Regions from separate parts of the Pantoea agglomerans genome, predicted to be linked through region 2. Evidence: riboswitches for the same ligand, from Rfam matches in the RefSeq annotation. Region 2 holds a riboswitch; each other region holds the start of a gene.
The links. Region 2 has a riboswitch for thiamine pyrophosphate ahead of LB453_RS02430 (FAD-dependent oxidoreductase). Riboswitches for the same ligand answer to the same signal wherever they lie in the genome.

Region 1 (4,951 bases), on a different replicon from region 2:
GTGGACCGCATTGTTCCGGCGATGACCGATGCCGCATTTGCCCGCCTTGCCGAACGTCTCGGCTCCAGCGATCCGGTGGCGGTTGAGGCTGAGCCTTTTTTCCAGTGGGTTATTGAGGATAACTTTGCGAGCGGTCGCCCCGCCTGGGAAGAGGCCGGCGCGGAGCTGGTGCAGGACGTACTGCCGTTCGAAGAGATGAAGCTGCGTATGCTGAACGGCAGCCACTCGTTTCTGGCCTATCTCGGCTTCCTCGCCGGCTATGAGCACATCAGCGACTGCATGGCGGACGCCAGCCTGCGCACCGCCGCGCGCAGGCTGATGCTTGAGCAGCAGGCGCCGACGCTGCGCACCCAGGGCGTCGATTTAACCGCCTATGCCGATTCGCTGATTGCGCGCTATGAAAACCGCGCCATTAAGCATCGTACATACCAGATCGCCACCGACGGCACGCAAAAGCTGCCGCAGCGCCTGCTCGACAGCGTGCGCTGGCACCTGAACAACGGCAGCAACTGCGACCTGCTGCTGCTGGGCGTTGCAGGCTGGATGCGCTATGTGGGCGGCGTGGATGAGCAAGGCGCGCCGATCGAGATCCGCGATCCGCTGAAGGCGGAACTGGCGGAGCGCGTGGCCGCCAGCGCCGAAGGCGAAGCGCGCGTGAAGGCGCTGCTGGGGATGAAGGCGGTCTTCGGCGAGGATCTGGCGCAGAATACGGCGGTGGTCGCGACGCTGACGCGCTTCTGGCTGCAGTTGCGCGAGCATGGCGCGCGCGCCACGGTGGCGCAGGTGGTCGCTTCGCTGTAATTGTTCAGTAGCAAAAGCGCTGGCGCAGTCGCAGCGCGCTGATTAGACTGACACTTTCCCAACGGGCTGGCTCAGGCCAGCCGTAATACGGATATGCCGCATGTCAATCGCCTATACCATCACCACCAGCGAACCGGTTAACCAGCAGATTTATCGTTATCTGCGTAAGGATATCGTGACCTGCGTCATTCAGCCGGGTTCGCTGCTGTCAGAAAAAGAAGTGTCCGCCCGGTTTAACGTGTCGCGTCAGCCGGTGCGCGAAGCCTTTATCAAGCTGGCGGAAGCGGGTCTGGTGCAGGTGCTGCCGCAGCGCGGCACCTTCGTGCGCAAGATCTCCGCGCGGCGCGTCGCGGACGGTCGGTTTATTCGCGAAGCGGTAGAGGTGTCGGTGGTGCGGCGCGCGGCGCTGGAGATTGAGCCGGCGGCGCTGATGGCGCTGGAGCACAACCTTCAGCTGCAGAAGATGGCCGCCGATCGCCATGACAGCCAGGCCTTTCTCAGCCTCGACGATGAGTTTCACCGCCTGATTGCCGAGAGCATCAACTGCCTGCTGGCGTGGGAAACGGTGGAGAATATTAAAGCGGCGATGGACCGCGTGCGCTTTCTGACGCTGAGCGAGGTCTCACCGCCGGACAGCCTGATTGAGCAGCACGAAGAGATTTTATCGGCGCTGAAGAACCACGACGCCGACGCCGCCGAAGCGGCAATGCGCCGCCATCTGCAGGAGATGATTTTCTCTATTACGCCGATCGCCGAGCGCAACAGCGAGTGGTTTGAGGCGCTGTAAGGGCGGCAGGCCTGCCGCCCTCTCTTTCCTACCACCAGCGATGAAAATGGTGTACCGGCCCAATTCCCCTGCCCACCTCCAGCGTATCGGCCTGCAGTAACGCCTGCTGCAGCCAGCCTTTCGCCTCGCGCAGCGTTGACTCCCAGCTGTCATAACGCGGGCGCAGCGCCGCCAGCGCAGCGGAGAGCGAACAGCCGGTGCCGTGGGTATGGCGCGTATTAACGCGCGGCGCGGTAAAGCGCTCCGCGCCGTCGCGGGTGATCAGCCAGTCCGGGCTTTCGCTGTCGCTGAGGTGGCCTCCTTTCATCAGCACCGCCTGGCAGCCCAGCGCCATCAGGGCTTCGCCTTGATCCAGCATCGCCTCTTCGCTGCGCGCCGGCGCGCACTCAAGCAGCGCCGCCGCCTCCGGCAGATTGGGGGTGATTAACGACACCTGCGGCAGCAGCCGTTCACGCACGCTGGCGATGGCGTCAGGCGAGAGCAAGGGATCGCCGCTTTTCGCCACCATCACCGTATCCAGCACCACGAAAGGGATAGCGGCGCGTTCCAGCTTCTCCGCCACGATCTGCACGATAGCGGTTTCCGCGAGCATACCGATTTTCGCCGTGTCGATGCGCACGTCGCTGAGCACGGAATCGAGCTGCGCCCCCACAAAGGCTGGCTCAATACGATACACCGACTGCACGCCGCAGGTGTTCTGCGCCACCAGCGCGGTAATCACGCTGGTCCCGTAAGCGCCGAGGGCGGAAAAGGCTTTCAGATCGGCCTGAATACCGGCGCCGCCGCTGGGATCGGTGCCGGCAATGGTTAACGCGTTAATACGCTTCATGCGCGCGCCTCCTGTGCCTGCTGCCACAGGGCGTCGATAAACAGCGTGGCGAAGCTACCGGGGGCGCCGGTCTGCGCGGCGGCGCGTTCCCCCGCCAGCGCCATCACGCGGCAGGCGCTGGCGATATTGCTTAGCCGTTCGCCGGGCAGGCTGCAAAAGGCGGCCACCACGGCGGAGAGCGCGCAGCCGGTGCCGACCACGCGCGTCATCAGCGCGCTGCCGCCGGACACGCTGAGCGTCTCAACGCCGTCGGTGACGTAATCGACCTCGCCGCTGACCGCCACCAGCGTCTGATGCCGCTGTGCCAGTTCGCGCGCCGCCTCAAGCGCCGCTTCCGCCTGATGCTGCGTATCCACGCCACGTCCACCGCCCCCCTGCTGCGCCAGCGCGAGAATTTCAGACGCGTTGCCGCGCACGGCGGCAGGCCGCAGCGGAAGGAGCTGCTGGCAGAACGCCGTGCGCAGAGTCAGCGCACCGACCGCCACCGGGTCGAGCACCCAGGGTTTTTGCGCCACGTTGGCCGCCTGCGCCGCCGCCAGCATGGCGTCGCGGCGATCGCGGGTCAGCGTGCCGACATTGATCAGCAGGGCATCGGCCACGACGGCGAACTGCGCGGCTTCATCGGGATCGATCACCATAGCGGGCGAGGCGTTAAGCGCCAGCAAAACGTTGGCGGTGATGTTCTGTACGACATCGTTAGTCATGCAGTGCACCAGCGGCTGGCGCTGGACGAAGCGGGCGAGTACAGGCGCGAAATGCGCGTCGGAAAAGCGTTGAGGTTGGCGGATCATTATAACTCCCAACCGGCGAGCAAGAAGGCGAATGCGGTCAGGCATCTGACTTCCCTACGCTGGCATTATCCAGATCAGGTGGTACGGGTATTTCTCAGCCTTCACAAAGAAGGGCACCCCGAGTCATAAGTACAAAATAAGTTACTCCCCGGCAGATTAGGGGAAGTGAGTTGCGGATACAAGCTCGCCGCGTGGGGTATTGCGTTTTGCATAACTGGTCTTAAAATCAACATCGCACAATACCCATAGTCAATGGAGGGACTTATGGCAAAAGGCGTTGTACTTTGCAAAGGAGATAAAACAACCTGCGGAGGAAAGATAATCGCGGGGACTGCCCTGGGTATTGCGTTCGGTAAGCCACAGGCCAGAGAAGGTGATCCTGGTGTAGTACCTGGTTCAGGAGGGGGCTACTTAGGCGGAGAATACTTATCACGTAAAGGAGAGGTCCTGGGTGAGTCAATATATGAGGTCATAGGTAAATAATGAAACTTATACCTGCTGTATGCACCTTTTTGTGTATCCTGTTTGGATTAATGTCGATTGGTTATTCTGTGTTAAAAAACAAACAGCATAATAAACTATGTGAAGCTTTTAAGAAAAAGTTTGGCTATTTACCCGCAGGTATAATCCTCGCTCAGGCGGGAGGGTTATTTTCATCAATACAAAAAGATTTTTATTTTATATTCCCCCTCATTGTTAAAAAAGGAAGTTTCGCAGTCAGAAACATGAACCCTGATCATTATGATTTCATTAAATATCAGCCCAAAGAAATGACTTCATGGTTAAAAGTTAAATTCACACTATTCCTGCTAGCTGCCATATTCTTTTTCGCAACCATCGTAACCTCCTATTTATTTGAATGAACACAACAAGGATTCATGCGTAATTTTTTGATTAGATCTCATTGCAGTGATTTATTGTCAGCTTACAGAAGCTATCCCATAACAAGCTGAGGGTAAGGAAAAAATATGCAGGCAGCATTGAACAGCCCCTTCGCGTTACTTTTGACCTGGGATCTGATTTAGATGCACAATATTTTTCACCTGTCCTGAACTTGTCGAAGAGAGAGACTAAGCCTGCCGTTCCCTTCTCATGGATTATGCTGGTTAAAGACAGTCTCGACAGCGGCCTCTGATAAGCGCGTTAAGAATTTTCCACTGCAGCGCCTCGCCGCCACCAGGCGTCGCGGATGCACAGAGCAGATGCTATTTCCCGACCCTGTATCGGAAACGAAAGTTAAATGGCTGGAAACGAGCGGTATACTATGACACTCATTATTTATTCTGAAAAAATCGACAGGGGTAAAAAACGCTTTACCATAAGCCAGTATCGCACGCCCATCAGTTATAAACGTTCACTGCTCCAACGATAATAAAAGATCTGCTCTACACCGCCTTTCAGCTATTCAATTGCTCATTAATGTAAAGTAATTGTATGCAATTAGCTTTCAACGCCAGCTTAGCAGGGATATTAACATGCGTGAAAAAACTTTCCGTATTGCGCTGCTGTTTAATGCCAATAAAGCGCATGACCGGCAGATTATCGAGGGCATTGGTGAATATCTTCACTCATCACATACGCTGTGGGATGTTTTTATTGAGGATGACTTCCGCAGTAACATTGTTAAAATAGGCAACTGGGATGTGGATGGTATTATCTCTGACTGTGATGATGTTGCCGTCGAGCAAGAGCTGACAAAGCTGAGCCTTCCGGTGGTTGGCATCGGCGGCTCCTATTTCTCAA
Region 2 (4,951 bases):
CGTCCGCCGCCTTCGCCGCCCGAATGCCGCTGGCGCACACCAGCACCACGCGCCGACCGACCGGCGGCTGCCATGTGGCGATCGCCTCAGGCAGCAGCCGCTCGACCTGCGCCGCCACGCTGTGCGGCGCTTCCGCCAGGCTGCGCAGCTCAAGGATACAGTCATCGTCACGCAGCAGATCGCGATCGATAAAGGGAACGGCGGGCTGCGTCGGCTCCTGTGCGTCGTCAAAGCGAAAGGCGCGGAAGTGCCACTGGCTAAAGTCGCAGTTCACCAGGCTACCGAGCGGCGACGGCGTCAGGCCAAGCAGCACGCTGAGCGCCATCTGCGCCTGCATCGCGCCCAGCGTTGCCACCGCTGGCCCCATAACGCCCGCGGTCGCACAGCTGGCGGCCGAGGCGGGCAGCCGCGGAAACAGGGCACGATAGCCCGGCGCGGTGCCGCAAAAGCCACCGACATAGCCCTGCCGTCCCAGCACCGAGGCGCTGATCAGCGGAATATTGCGCAGCTGGCAGGCGTCGGAGAGCGTATAGGTCACGGCGAAGCTGTCCGCCGCGTCGATCGCCAGGTCCACCTGCGACAGCGCCTGCCCGACGGTACTGGCGCGCAGCGCCTGCTGCTGCGCCTCGGTGATGCAGTCGCGGTTGCGCGCGGCCAGCGCACGCGCGGCGCAAAACGCCTTCGGCTGGCCAACATCCTCCTCGGTGTAGAGCGTCTGGCGATGCAGATTGTGCAGCTCCACCCGGTCAGGGTCCCAGATGCGCAGAAAGCCGACGCCCGCCCCCGCCAGCAGCGGCAGCAGCGCCGATCCCAGCCCGCCCGCGCCGACCACCAGCACGCGCGCGGCGCGCAGCCGCCGCTCTCCCGCCTCGCCGATTTCCGGCAGCATCTGCTGCCGCTGATAACGATTCATCATCTTGTCCTGTTAGCTGAGCTGCGCCAGACCAAACACTGGCGTTGACGCGGCGGCCATATCGCGCCGCTCCATCAGGCCCGCCTGATGCGCCTGATGCCCCGCGCGGATCGCATCCGCGAAGGCGCCCGCCATCGCCGCCGGATCCTGCGCTTTCGCCACCGCGGTATTGAGCAGAATGGCGTCAAACCCCATCTCCATCGCCTGCGCCGCCTGGCTCGGCGCGCCGATACCGGCGTCAATCACCAGCGGCACCCCGCTGAACCAGGCGCGGAAGCTGCGCAGCCCTTCGATATTGCGCAGCCCCTGACCAGAGCCGATGGGCGCGCCCCAGGGCATCAGCACTTCGCAGCCCGCCTCCAGCAGCTTTTCGCCGACAATCACATCCTCGGTGGTATAGGGAAAAACCTGGAAGCCGTCCGCGCAGAGAATGCGTGCCGCCTCTACCAGCGCGAAGGGATCGGGCTGCAGCGTGTCGGCGTTGCCGATCACCTCCAGCTTTATCCAGGGGGTGTCGAAGAGTTCGCGCGCCATATACGCCGTGGTCACCGCCTCTTTCACGCTGTGGCAGCCAGCGGTATTGGGGAGCACGCGGCGGTTGAGCTGGCTGAGCAGATCGCGAAACGCGCCGCCCTGGCTGCCTTCGCGCCGCAGGCTGACGGTGATGATCTCCGCCTCCGCAGCGCAGATCGCCTGCTGCAAAACAGCGGGCGACGGGTAGCCAGCGGTGCCAAGCAGAAAACGCGAACGGGGAACAAAGCCGTAGAACATGGTTTAGCCTCCCTGCATCGGCGACAGCACTTCGAGACGGCACCCCGCCTCCAGCCGCTGGCTCTCATACTGCGCGCGCGGCAAAAACTGGCCGTTATAGGCGCTGGCGACGCAGGCGGCGTCGATCTGACGCTCCTGCAGCAGCGCGGCGACCGTCGCCGCCTCGGTTTCCACTCGCTGACCGTTAAGTTCGATTTGCATCATTCGACTCCTGACTAAGCAGTTGTATAAGCTGCTGCGCCATGGCGGGCGCAAGCAAAAAACCGTGGCGGTACATGCCGTTAAGGGAGAAAACGCCGTCGCGGTAGCGCACTTCGGGCAGGTTATGGCGATAGGCGGGACGCCGTCCCGTCCCGCTCTCGACAATGCGCGCTTCGGCCAGCGCCGGGTGGATGCTCCAGGCGGCGCTGAGCAGCTCCATCATGGCGCGGGCGCTAATCGGGCTGGCGTCGTCGCTCTCGACCATAGTGGCGCCGAGCATAAAGCGGCCCCCGGCGCGCGGCACCAGATAGCAGGGAAAACGCGGATGCAGCAGCCGGATCGGCCGGGAGAAATGAAGTTCGTCGCACTGCAGGATCAGCATCTCGCCGCGCACCGCGCGCAGTTCAGGCTGACGTTCCACGGCGTGAATGCCGCGGCAGTCGATAAGGGTTCCGCCTGGTTTACCGCGGTGAAAGGCGACGCCGCGCGCCTCCAGGCTGGCGCGCAGCTGGCGCAGGGCGTCGCGCGGATTAAGATGCGCTTCATCGGGAAAAAACAGGCCGCGCGCAAAGCGCCCCGCCAGCTCAGGCTCAAGCTGCGCGGGATCCGCCCACTGGTGCTGCCGCGTCATGCGGGCAAAGCGCGTCAGCTCCGCCGCGTCGCGCGGCGACGCCACCACCAGCGTGCCCTGATGCGCGACGCCGTCAACCCGCTGCGCCCACCATCCGGCGGCGCGCTGCCCCAGGTCGATAACCTGTTCAGGCGCGCTCTCCCCTTCGCAAAAAGGCGCCAGCATACCGCCTGCCCAGTGCGACGCGGGGGTCTCGTCGCTGACGATTACCTCTGGCGTTTCGCCCTGTTCAGCCAGCAGCGTGGCGACGCATAGCCCGGCGACGCCGCTGCCGAGTACCGACCAGCGGCTCATGACGCGGTCCTGACAGAGAAAAGTGTTTGAAATAGAGTTAGGTTCACGCTGGCCTCGACGTTGACGACCCGTGATACGTGAAGGGAAAGAGCGTGAGCAATGATCGAGCTCGCGCGGCAGGCATCTCATAAAGCGTAAAAACAATGAGATACAAGTCTTCCTACGCCAGTATCAACTGGGTCAGGTTCAAAGGGTCGCTAAACCGCGCGCTGCGCTATTAGCCTCTCAGTCTCTCTGGCGAGACTCCCCCGACGGCCATTAGTTGTAGGGCAACTGCCTGCCCGACGTCAAGTACGGCGTGTTAATCAGCGGTCTCGCTGCGGGCAGTGAATCGCGCTGACGCCACCCGGCGCCGCTCGCTTAAAACCGAGTAGATACCGGCGAACGCCACCAGGCTGGCACCGATCAGGGTGAGCTTTTCCGGCAGCGCGCCCAGGAAAATCACGCCGATAATCACCGACCAGAGCAGCGAGCTGTAATCGAACGGGGCCAGCAGCGAGGCGTCAGCGTAGCGCATGCTCAGCGTCAGCAAAATTTGCGTCAGTCCGCCGCACACGCCGCATCCCAGCAGCAGAAGCAGCTGCTCGCCCTGCGGAAAGCGCCAGCCAAACGGCAGCGTCAGCAGCGAGGTGGCGCCGGTCATAGCGGTAAACCAGAAGGCGATCGCGCCCGGCTTCTCCTTGCCGCTCAGATAGCGGATCTGAATCAGCGCGCCCGCCGTGCAGAGCGCCGAGAGCAGCGCCAGCAGCACGCCGACGGAAGCGGCCAGGCTGGCCACCGTCAGCCTGGGCGGGCCGCTGAGCGACAGGTGGCCGGAAAGCATAATCACGATCCCCGCGAAACCGGCCACCACCGACAGCCAGCGGTTGAGCCGCACCTTTTCACGCAGCACCACGGCGGCAAGCAGCACGGTGAACAGCGGCGCGGCGTAGTTGATGGCGGTGGCGTCGGTCAGGGAGATATAAATCAGCGAGAGATAGCTCAGGTACATGCTGCAGGTGCCCGCCAGGCCGCGCCCGATATGCCCTTTCACATTGCGGGTTTTTATTCCCTGAATAATGCCGCCCTGAAAGGTCAGCCATAGCAGCAGCGGTATTACGCCTACCAGCGAGCGGAAGAAGATCACCTCCCCGACCGGCAGCGCCCCCTCCAGCCCTTTTACGCAGGCAAGCATCAGCGTCGAGCTAAGGGTCGCCATAATTTTAAGTGAAATTCCCGTCGACGCGCTCACGTCGCGCTCCTTATTTGCCCGATGCAGAAAGTGAGCCTTCAGGTTAACGCAAAGGCGCGGGGCAGGCGGCGGGAAACCGCAGTAAATACAGCGTATTCTGCCTTTATGAACCTGACGCGCAGCATAAATATGCGCGCGATTTTTCCACCCGCGCCACGCTGCCGTCAAAAAAAAATTAATTACCGGTTTGCTTAGGGCGAGTGAATATAATTTCTCGCCGCAGCGGCGTACGCGGCCATCGCCAGACAAAGCGGCCGCAGCTGAAAAACCAGGCCAGAATAAATTTATATATTTCCGCAGACGCAAAAGCAGAAACAATATCCAAGCAACTGAAGTTAATAGGATTTAAACACTTGCCCTCTCTCAGCACTCGCTGGCAACCTCAAGTCACCGCAGGTTATATAAATCGTTTACTAAACCGTCAGTTAAATAGCCGTGGCAAAAAAAACAGCGCTGCTCGCCCTTAAACTCAAAAAGGCGTCTTATTATTAATGCTGATCCCTAAACAGGTGGATTTAATAAGCCAGCGCGAAATTAAATGTGACAAACCTCACATATGTGCCAGGCTTATTCTTATCCGAAAACGATGTGCAAGGAGCGAAGCATGAGTAATCAAAACGACAAAACACTCGTCCCGGTTGAATTTCCAACACCCTCTTTTCCGGGCCAGAAACAACCTGTGCCAGGACTTGCCAGCAAAATGGATCCGGTTCCGGACCACGGGGAAACCACCTATCGCGGCACGGGCCGCCTGACCGGACGTAAGGCGCTGATTACCGGCGGCGATTCCGGTATCGGCCGCGCCGTCGCTATCGCCTACGCCCGTGAAGGGGCTGACGTGGCGATTAACTATCTGCCTGAAGAAGAGTCTGACGCGGCAGAAGTTATTCAGCTGATTGAAGCAGAAGGC
Region 3 (4,951 bases), on a different replicon from region 2:
AAAAAGAAGATCCGGTTTGCGCTCAAGCATTTCCCATGCCGCCAGCAGCGCAGGATATTCGCGAAAAGAGAGGAAGCCGGGAATATAGGGCATGGTGGTGGCGATGCGCGCGACGCGATGCTCCACCAGCTTCAGGGAAGGATATTCGAGGATAACCAGGGCGGCGCGCGTCACCGCCCCTTCCTGTTCGAATCCGACGTCGGCACCGCCGATAAAACGCGGCGGCAGAACGTCGAAATCATCCTGCCGCACGACCTCTGCAGCGCGCTGTATCTGTTCTGCGCGCAGTGCAGCAATGTCCATACTTACTCCTGATGATATTGGCCTGAGAGGCGGTGCACCGCCTCAACGAACACGCCTGCATGCTCTGGCGGCACATCCTGATGGATGCCATGCCCCAGATTGAAGACGTGACCGCTGCCCGCGCCGAAGCCGTCGAGAATGCCCGCGACTTCCTGCTCGATACGCGCAGCCGGCGCATAAAGCATAGACGGATCCATGTTGCCCTGCAGCGCGACTTTATCGCCAACGCGACGACGCGCCTCGCCAATATCGGTGGTCCAGTCCAGACCGAGCGCATCGCAGCCGGTCGCGGCCATCGCCTCCAGCCACTGCCCGCCCCCTTTGGTGAAGAGCGTAATCGGCACGCGGCGCCCTTCGTTCTCATGCAGCACGCTGTCGACGATCTTATGCATGTAGTAGAGCGAGAAGTCGCGGTAATCGCGGCCGGTCAATACGCCGCCCCAGGTGTCAAACACCATAACCGACTGCGCGCCGGCGCGGATCTGCGCGTTGAGGTAGAGAATGACGCTGTCTGCCAGCTTATCGAGCATCGCATGGAGCGTAGCGGGATCGGCATACATCATTTTTTTGATTTTAGTGAAGGCCTTGCTGCTGCCGCCTTCAACCATATACGTCGCCAGCGTCCAGGGACTGCCGGAAAAACCGATCAGCGGCACTTCGCCGTTGAGGTTTTTGCGAATGGTGCGCACGGCGTTCATCACATAGCCGAGTTCCTGCTCTGGATCGGGCACCGGCAGTTTGTCGACATCGGCGCGGCAGGTAATCGGATTAGAGAAGCGCGGGCCTTCGCCGCTTTCAAAGTAGAGTCCCAGTCCCATCGCGTCGGGAATAGTCAGGATATCGCTGAAGAGGATCGCCGCGTCGAGCGGATAGCGGCGCAGCGGCTGCAGGGTCACTTCACACGCCAGTTCGGCGTTTTTGCACAGCGACATAAAATCGCCGGCTACGGCGCGCGTCGCTTTATACTCCGGCAAATAACGCCCGGCTTGTCGCATCATCCATACCGGCGTGATATCGACGGGTTGACGTAACAGGGCACGCAGATAACGATCGTTCTTCAGTTCACTCATTTCAGGACTCTCTCAATTTCAGGCGCGTAGTGTAACACTTCTTACGCCTCGCCGCGGCAGATGGCGACGGTATCTTCAATTAGCCGGCGCGCCACGGTGCCCGGCGGTGGCAGCAGCGGCAGCGCGTCGTAGCGGTACCAGCCGGCGTCCAGCAGCTCTTTATTATCGATTTGCAGATCGCCGCCGTCATACTCCGCCATAAAGGCCATCATCAGCGAATGCGGGAAGGGCCAGGGCTGCGACGTAATGTAGCGCAGGTTTTTGACGCGGACGTTACTCTCTTCCATCACCTCGCGCGCGACCGCCTGCTCCAGCGTCTCGCCCACCTCGACAAAGCCCGCCAGCACGGTATAAATGCTGTTGCGATGACGCGCATGGTTCGCCAGCAATATTTCGTCGCCGCGGCGGATAGCGACGATAATGCAGGGCGCGATTTGCGGATAGTAGCGCTCGCGGCAGTGTCCGCACAGACAGGCGTTTTCATGCTTGCTCAGATGCATTTCGTGGCCGCAGTAGCCGCAGAAGCGATGCGAACGGTAAAACTCCGCCAGCTGTACGGCGCGCCCGGCGAGCTGAAACAGCCCCGGCTCTTCATCGATCAGCTGACGCACCGAAAACATATCGCGATCGCGATTTTCACACACCAGCCATACCGTTTCGCCTTGCCACTCGCCAACCGCCTGCGCTCTGCTTCCGGCCAGCTTAAACGCAGCGGCGCTGCCGTGAGGCAGATCGCCCTGCGGCAACCAAAGTTTCTGTTCATGGCTGACAATCCACCATCCAGCGTCTACGCTTGAGATCTCATGTTGCATCTAATCGTCATCCTTAGCGTCCTATCGATACGCTGAAGTCCTGATGTTAAGTGTGTAGACAAACAACTATACCCTAAATCGTCCAGCTTGCAGGCGGCACCACGCCAGCCACAGCGCGACGGGAAGGGAACTTTCTTTACATGGAGTCAGATATGCTTAACCAGTTAAACGTCCTGACCGAGCGCGTAGGTGGCAGCAACGAACTGGTAGATACGTGGCTGGACGCCCGTCGCCAGCTACTTGTTTCTTATTACCATCTGGTTGGGCTGAAGCCGAACAAAGATGCGCTCACCACCTTAGACGAGCAGGCGCTCGACAATTTTTGTCACGGCCTGGTCGACTATCTTTCCGCTGGCCACTTCAGCATTTACGAGCGCATCATTAATGAGATGGAAGGCGACAGCCCGATGATTGCCGCCGCGCAGGTCTATCCGCCGCTGGAGGCCAACACCGAGCGCCTGATGCAGCTTTATGACGGCCATCTGCAGCAGTCGATCGACGATGATAACTGCGTCGATTTTCAGCTGGCGCTGTCGGAAGTCGGCGAAGTGCTGGAAGCGCGCTTTACCCTGGAAGACAAGTTAATTCAGCTCGCCTGGGACAACAGCCTGGTGCGCGCGCCGGTAGCCAACGACAGCACGCAGCTGTCGCGTCCGGCTTAAGGTTAGCCAATTGTAAATCGCTTGTTATTCTGAACCAGCCCTTCTATGCTGAACGGGTTTTCGGTTCTCTCGTCGAAAACCCGTTTTGTTTTTTGTGCCATGTGCACGGGCGTTTTGCGTGTAAAGCGTAAAACGAAATCTTGTCGGAGTGCCCGCAAGGGCTGAGACCGTTAATTCGGGATCCGCGGAACCTGATCAGGTTAGAACCTGCGAAGGGAACAAGAGTAAATATCATCAGTACGCTGGCGTTTTTGCCTGCCGTCTCTGTTACTCCTTCCGAACTCCGGACAAGCAACGTTCCCCCTCAACAGGAAAATTGCTATGTCTACGACCAAAACCAACCGACGTGAACAGCGCGCTCAGGCGCAGGCCTTTATTGAGGCGCTTCAGAGCGGCGTCGCTTTCCCCAACTCGAAACGTATCTGGATCCAGGGCAGCCGCGACGATATTCGCGTGCCGATGCGTGAGATCCAGCTTAGCCCGACGCTGCTCGGCGGCGATAAAGATCGTCCACGCTATGAAGAGAATGAGGCCGTGCCGGTCTATGATACCGCCGGCCCCTACGGCGATCCCGAGGCGGTTATCGACGTGCAGCGCGGGCTGGCGAAGCTGCGCGCCGACTGGATTGCCGCGCGCGACGACAGCGACGTTCTGACGCACACCAGTTCGCGCTATACCCAGCAGCGGCTGGCCGACGACGGGCTCGACCATCTGCGCTTCGAGCGGCTGCCGCAGCCGCGGCGTGCAAAGGCGGGACGGCGCGTCACCCAACTTCATTACGCGCGTCAGGGCATCATCACGCCGGAAATGGAGTTTATCGCCCTGCGCGAGAACATGGGTCGCGAACGCATCCGCAGCGAAGTGCTGCGCCAGCAGCATGAGGGCTACGGCTTTGGCGCGCAGCTGCCGGAAAATATTACCCCTGAGTTCGTGCGCCAGGAGGTGGCCGCCGGACGCGCCATCATTCCCGCCAACATCAACCATCCCGAATCGGAGCCGATGATTATCGGCCGCAACTTTCTGGTCAAGGTCAACGCCAATATCGGCAACTCAGCGGTCACCTCTTCCATCGAAGAAGAGGTAGAGAAACTGGTCTGGTCGACGCGCTGGGGCGCCGATACCGTGATGGATCTCTCTACCGGCCGCTATATCCATGAGACGCGCGAGTGGATCCTGCGCAACAGCCCGGTCCCCATCGGCACTGTCCCTGTTTACCAGGCGCTGGAGAAGGTCAACGGCGTTGCGGAAAATCTCGACTGGGAGGTCTTCCGCGACACGCTGCTGGAGCAGGCGGAGCAAGGCGTCGACTACTTCACTATCCACGCCGGCGTGCTGCTGCGCTATGTGCCGATGACGGCAAAGCGGCTCACCGGCATCGTCTCGCGCGGCGGGTCGATTATGGCTAAATGGTGTCTGTCGCATCATCGGGAGAGTTTTCTCTACGAACACTTTCGCGAGATTTGTGAAATCTGCGCCGCCTATGACGTCGCTCTGTCGCTCGGCGACGGCCTGCGTCCCGGCTCGATTCAGGACGCCAACGACGAGGCGCAGTTCGCTGAGCTGCACACGCTGGGGGAGCTGACGAAGATCGCCTGGGAGTATGACGTGCAGGTGATGATCGAAGGCCCCGGCCATATCCCGATGCAGATGATCCGCCGCAATATGACCGAGCAGCTGGAGCACTGCCACGAAGCGCCATTCTATACGCTCGGCCCGCTGACGACCGATATCGCCCCCGGCTACGATCATTTTACCTCCGGCATCGGCGCCGCCATGATCGGCTGGTTCGGCTGCGCCATGCTCTGCTACGTAACGCCCAAAGAGCACCTCGGCCTGCCGAATAAAGAGGACGTTAAGCAGGGGCTGATTACCTATAAGATCGCCGCCCACGCGGCGGATCTGGCGAAGGGGCACCCCGGCGCGCAGATCCGCGATAACGCCATGTCCAAGGCGCGCTTTGAATTCCGCTGGGAGGATCAGTTTAACCTGGCGCTCGATCCCCACACCGCGCGCGCCTATCACGACGAAACCCTGCCGCAGGAGTCAGGCAAAGTCGCGCACTTCTGCTCGATGTGCGGGCCGAAATTCTGTTCGATGAAAATCA
Region 4 (4,951 bases), on a different replicon from region 2:
CTGTCAGAGCGCTTCGCCACCAGCATGCTGACCAGGATGCCCGCGATGGCGTTAACGGTAAAAAAGAGCCCGACCCAGAGGGGGCGCGCCTGCACTTCTCGCGTCAGAAACAGGCTCAGCGTCGGCGCCTGCAGCGCGCCGGCAACGCCGATCATAAAAGAGGCGGCCATAAAGGCGAGAAAGACCGGATTGATACGGCGCTTCCGGGTTAACAGCGACTTCATAGCGACATCCCTTTACGGTGGTAAAAGCAGGAAAACAAGAGAGAGGATTCTAGCGCAACAGAAAAAAGCCAGCAGGAAAAATCTCTGCTGGCGGTGTAATTGCACCCTACTCAGAAAGATCCCGCCGCAGCGGAATCGTGGTCGAGCGCCATTCCGTATTGAATGCCTCCCGCTCTTCCAATAGCGCTCAGTTTGCCCTTAATATGAGGCAGGAAAAACTGAGCGCTTTTCACAGGGAGTTCCTCTTTTATGTCCTCATCACGCCTTAAGCAGCAGTTTATCCGCCTGTGGCAAAGCTGCCAGGGCGAAAGCCAGCTGGTCACGCTCAGCGAGCTGGCTGAGCAGCTGCACTGCTCGCGTCGCCATATGCGTAACCTGCTTAACGCGATGCAGGAGGCGGGCTGGCTCACCTGGCAGGCAGAGGCGGGACGAGGCAAGCGCTCGCAGCTTATTTTCCGTTATACCGGCCTGGCGCTGCAGCAGCAGCGCGCTGAGGATCTGCTGGCGCAGGATCGCATCGATCAGCTGGTGCAGCTGGTGGGCGACAAGGCGGAGGTGCGCCAGATGATCCGCGCCCATCTCGGCCGCAGCTTTCGCCAGGGTAAACATATTCTGCGCGTGCTCTACTATCGCCCGCTGCTAAACCTGCTGCCCGGCTCGCCGCTGCGCCGTTCTGAAACGCATCTGGCGCGTCAGATCTTCAACGGCCTGACGCGTATAAATGAGGAAAACGGGGAAGTAGAGGCGGATATCGCCCATCACTGGCAGGCGATCTCGCCGCTGCACTGGCGTTTTTACCTGCGCCCGGCGATCCGCTTTCATCACGGCCGCGAGCTGGAGATGGCGGACGTGACGTCGAGCCTGGAACGCCTGCGTCCGCAGCCGCTCTTCTCCCATATTCAGCGCATTGATTCACCCGCGCCCTGGACGCTGGATCTCCATCTGAGCGAACCCGACGACTGGCTGCCGTGGCTGCTCGGCAGCGTCAGCGCCATGATCCTGCCGCGTGAATGGCCGCAGATGCGCGACTTCGCCCGCCATCCGGTCGGCACCGGCCCCTATCGCGTAGTGCGCAACCAGCAGAGTCAGCTGAAGATCGAGGCGTTTGACGACTACTTTGGCTTTCGCGCCCTGATCGATGATGTCTCTATCTGGGTGCTGCCGGAGATTAGCGACGAGCTGGTTTACGCCGGCGTGCGTCTGCAAGGTGCCGCCGAGGATGAAAAACTGGAAGAGAGCCGTCTTGAAGAGGGCTGCTATTTTCTGCTGTTCGACCAGCGCTCCGCTCAGGGACGCGATGCCGCCGTCCGGCGCTGGCTCTGCCATCTGCTGAATCCCGTCGCCCTGCTTAACTATGCCGAGGCTGGCTACCAGCGCTACTGGTATCCCGCTTACGGCCTGCTGCCGCGCTGGCATCATCGCCGCGATCTTACGCCGGCGACCAAGCCGCCCGGGCTGGAGAGCCTGACGCTGACGTGGTACAGCCAGCACGTGGAGCATGAGGGGATCGCCAGCGCGCTGCGCCCGCTGCTGGCGCAGCATAACGTGCGGCTGATTACCCGCGCGGTCGAGTATGAAACCTGGCATCAGGGCGAGGCGGAAAGCGACATCTGGCTCGGCAGCGTCAATTTCACTCTGCCGCTGGAGTATTCGCTGTTCGCCCAGCTCTACGAGCTTCCGCTGCTGCATCACTGTCTGCCGCTCGACTGGGAAGCGGACGCCGCGCGCTGGCGAGGCAAAACCCTGCCGCTGGCGGAGTGGAGCAAACGGCTGCTGGATGCGGATAGTCTGCATCCGCTGTTTCATCACTGGCTGCTGCTCGAAGGCCAGCGCAGCATGCGCGGCGTGCGCCTGAATACCCTCGGCTGGTTCGACTTTAAATCCGCCTGGTTCGCGCCGCCGACGCTGTGACGCTTTCCCCCTGGCGACGAAATGTCTAGAATGAGCCGTTCTCAACGGGGTGCCTGCAAAAGGCTGAGAGAAACCCGTCGAACCTGATTCGGTTAATACCGACGTAGGGATTTGAGAGGCTGCTACGCTCAGATCCTTTGCGACTCATAACAATTCTCCCTCAGGAGCGCAAAGTGGTTAAACAGATCCTCCCTCTGCTGATGTTGCTGTCCGTGCCGGCGCTGGCGGCAAAACCGGCCCTGACCGTCTACACCTACGACTCCTTTTCCGCCGAATGGGGCCCCGGCCCGGCGGTGAAAAAAGCCTTTGAGGCGCAGTGCGGCTGCGAGCTGCGCTATGTGGCGCTGGAGGATGGCGTCTCGCTGCTGAACCGCGTGCGCATGGAAGGCAAAAACAGCAAGGCTGACGTGGTGCTCGGCCTCGATAACAACCTGCTACAGGCGGCGCAGCAGACCGGCCTGTTCGCTAAAAGCGGGGTCGATCTCCATAACCTGACGCTGCCGGGCGGCTGGCAGGATCAAACCTTCGTGCCCTTCGACTACGGCTACTTCGCCTTCGTCTATGACAAAACGCGCCTTAAAAACCCGCCCACCAGCCTGAAAGAGCTGGTGGAGAGCCCGCAAAAATGGCGCGTGATCTACGAAGATCCGCGCACCAGCACCCCGGGTCTGGGTCTGCTGCTCTGGATGCAGAAGGTTTACGGCGACAAGGCGCCAGAGGCCTGGCAGAAGCTGGCGCAGAAAACCGTTACCGTGACCAAGGGCTGGAGTGAAGCCTACGGCCTGTTCCTGAAAGGGGAAGGCGATCTGGTGTTGAGCTACACCACCTCGCCCGCCTATCACCTGATCGAAGAGAAGAAAGAGAATTACGCCGCCGCGCCGTTCGCCGAAGGCCACTATTTGCAGGTCGAGGTTGCCGCGCAGCTTGCCAGCAGCAAGCAGCCGAAGCTGGCGCAGCAGTTTATGCAGTTTATGCTGACCCCCGCCTTCCAGAACACCATCCCGACCGGCAACTGGATGTATCCGGTGATAAAAAGCGATCTGCCCGCGGGCTATCAGACCCTGAGCGTGCCGCAAACCGCGCTGCAGTTTAGCCCGCAGGAAGTCGCGCAGCAGCGCGCAGACTGGATTAGCGCATGGCAACGCGCCGTCAGCCGCTAATCCCACTCTGGATGGTGCCGGGCAGCAGCGCCGCGCTGCTGCTGTGCGGCGTGGCGCTGCTGGCGTTCGGCGCGCTCTGGGCCAGCGCGCCGACGGGCGACTGGCGCGCGCTGCTGCACGACAGCTATCTGCACCACGTAGTGCGATTCTCTTTCACCCAGGCATTGCTCTCCGCCCTGCTGTCGCTGCTGCCTGCGATACCCCTGTCGCGCGCCCTCTACCGACGGCGTTTTCCCGGCCGTCAGCTGCTGCTGCGCCTCTGCGCCATGACGCTGGTGCTGCCCGTGCTGGTGGCGGTATTCGGCCTGCTGACGGTCTATGGCCGCGTTGGCTGGCTGGCGCAGCTCTGCCAGCTGTTCGGCGTCGACTACCGCTTTTCGCCCTATGGGCTGCAGGGCATTCTGCTGGCGCACTGCTTTTTCAACCTGCCGCTGGCGACGCGCCTGATGCTGCAGACGCTGGAGACGATTCCGGGCGAGCAGCGTCAGCTCGCCGCCCAGCTCGGGCTGCGCGGCTGGCATCTTTTCCGCCTGCTGGAGTGGCCCTGGCTGCGCCGCCAGCTACTGCCTACCGGCGCGCTGATTTTTATGCTCTGCTTCGCCAGCTTCGCCACCGTGCTCTCGCTGGGCGGCGGCCCGCAGGCCACCACCATTGAGCTGGCGATCTTTCAGGCGCTGAGTTACGACTACGATCCCGGCCGCGCCGCGCTGCTGGCGCTGATCCAGCTCGCCTTCTGCCTGACGCTGGTGCTGCTGAGCCAGCGCTTCAGCAAGGCGATACCTGCGGGCAGCGCGCAGCTGCGGGGCTGGCGCGACCCGCACGATTCGCGGCGCGCACGCATCGGCGACGGCCTGCTTATCGCGCTGGCGCTGTTACTGCTGCTGCCGCCGCTGCTGGCGGTGATGGTTGACGGGCTGCGCGGCATATCGGGCGGCGCGCTGGCGCAGCCGGCGCTATGGCAGGCGACGCTGACCTCGCTGCGTATCGCCATCGGCGCGGGCGCGCTCTGCGTCACGCTCACCATGATGCTGCTGTGGAGCAGTCGCGAGCTGCGCCAGCGCCAGCGCACGCTGCCAGCGCAGGTGATGGAGACCAGCGGCATGCTGATTCTGGCAATGCCGGGCATCGTGCTGGCCACGGGCTTCTTTTTACTTTTTAACGCCACCACCGGCCTGCCCGACTCGCCCGACGGGCTGGTGATCTTCGCCAACGCGCTGCTCGCCATTCCCTATGCGCTAAAGGTGCTGGAAAATCCGATGCGCGACAGCGCCGAGCGCTATTCGCACCTGTGCGCCTCGCTGGGGATTAGTGGCTGGAACCGACTGCGGCTGATTGAGCTGCGCGCGCTGAAGCGTCCGCTGGCGCAGGCGCTGGCCTTTGCCTGCGTGCTCTCTGTCGGCGACTTCGGCGTGGTGGCGCTGTTCGGCAGCGCCGACTTCCGAACCCTGCCTTTTTACCTCTATCAGCAGACCGGCGCCTATCGCGGCGCGGACGGCGCGGTTACCGCCCTGCTGCTGTTAGCGATCTGCCTGCTGCTGTTTACCCTGATGGAAAAATTACCTGGCCACCATGCTGACACTGACTAATCTCACCTACCTCTATCAGCATCTGCCGATGCGTTTCAGCTTCAGCGCCGAACGCGGCGAGCGGCTGGCG

Region 1: linked by a shared signal. The riboswitch ahead of thiM (hydroxyethylthiazole kinase) and the one ahead of LB453_RS02430 (FAD-dependent oxidoreductase) in region 2 are both predicted to bind thiamine pyrophosphate.
Region 3: linked by a shared signal. The riboswitch ahead of thiC (phosphomethylpyrimidine synthase ThiC) and the one ahead of LB453_RS02430 (FAD-dependent oxidoreductase) in region 2 are both predicted to bind thiamine pyrophosphate.
Region 4: linked by a shared signal. The riboswitch ahead of thiB (thiamine ABC transporter substrate binding subunit) and the one ahead of LB453_RS02430 (FAD-dependent oxidoreductase) in region 2 are both predicted to bind thiamine pyrophosphate.

What each region holds. Positions count from the first base shown of each region.
Region 1 is NZ_CP083809.1:1,356,831-1,361,781, reverse strand. It holds gene LB453_RS09115 (mannitol dehydrogenase family protein) at 1-801, shown strand, start outside; gene LB453_RS09110 (GntR family transcriptional regulator) at 902-1,588, shown strand; gene thiD (bifunctional hydroxymethylpyrimidine kinase/phosphomethylpyrimidine kinase) at 1,617-2,417, opposite strand; gene thiM (hydroxyethylthiazole kinase) at 2,414-3,208, opposite strand; TPP riboswitch at 3,243-3,339, opposite strand; gene LB453_RS09095 (hypothetical protein) at 3,473-3,691, shown strand; gene LB453_RS09090 (hypothetical protein) at 3,691-4,071, shown strand; gene LB453_RS09085 (XylR family transcriptional regulator) at 4,684-4,951, shown strand, end outside.
Region 2 is NZ_CP083808.1:522,783-527,733, forward strand. It holds gene LB453_RS02415 (HesA/MoeB/ThiF family protein) at 1-913, opposite strand, end outside; gene LB453_RS02420 (thiazole synthase) at 926-1,684, opposite strand; gene thiS (sulfur carrier protein ThiS) at 1,688-1,885, opposite strand; gene LB453_RS02430 (FAD-dependent oxidoreductase) at 1,869-2,810, opposite strand; TPP riboswitch at 2,951-3,070, opposite strand; gene LB453_RS02435 (DMT family transporter) at 3,112-4,041, opposite strand; partial or broken gene LB453_RS00005 (SDR family oxidoreductase) at 4,646-4,951, shown strand, end outside.
Region 3 is NZ_CP083809.1:3,778,027-3,782,977, forward strand. It holds gene nfi (deoxyribonuclease V) at 1-303, opposite strand, end outside; gene hemE (uroporphyrinogen decarboxylase) at 306-1,373, opposite strand; gene nudC (NAD(+) diphosphatase) at 1,415-2,185, opposite strand; gene rsd (sigma D regulator) at 2,338-2,847, shown strand; TPP riboswitch at 2,982-3,082, shown strand; gene thiC (phosphomethylpyrimidine synthase ThiC) at 3,169-4,951, shown strand, end outside.
Region 4 is NZ_CP083809.1:3,380,705-3,385,655, forward strand. It holds gene LB453_RS18885 (MFS transporter) at 1-224, opposite strand, end outside; gene sgrR (HTH-type transcriptional regulator SgrR) at 474-2,135, shown strand; TPP riboswitch at 2,171-2,263, shown strand; gene thiB (thiamine ABC transporter substrate binding subunit) at 2,309-3,295, shown strand; gene thiP (thiamine/thiamine pyrophosphate ABC transporter permease ThiP) at 3,271-4,881, shown strand; gene thiQ (thiamine ABC transporter ATP-binding protein ThiQ) at 4,865-4,951, shown strand, end outside.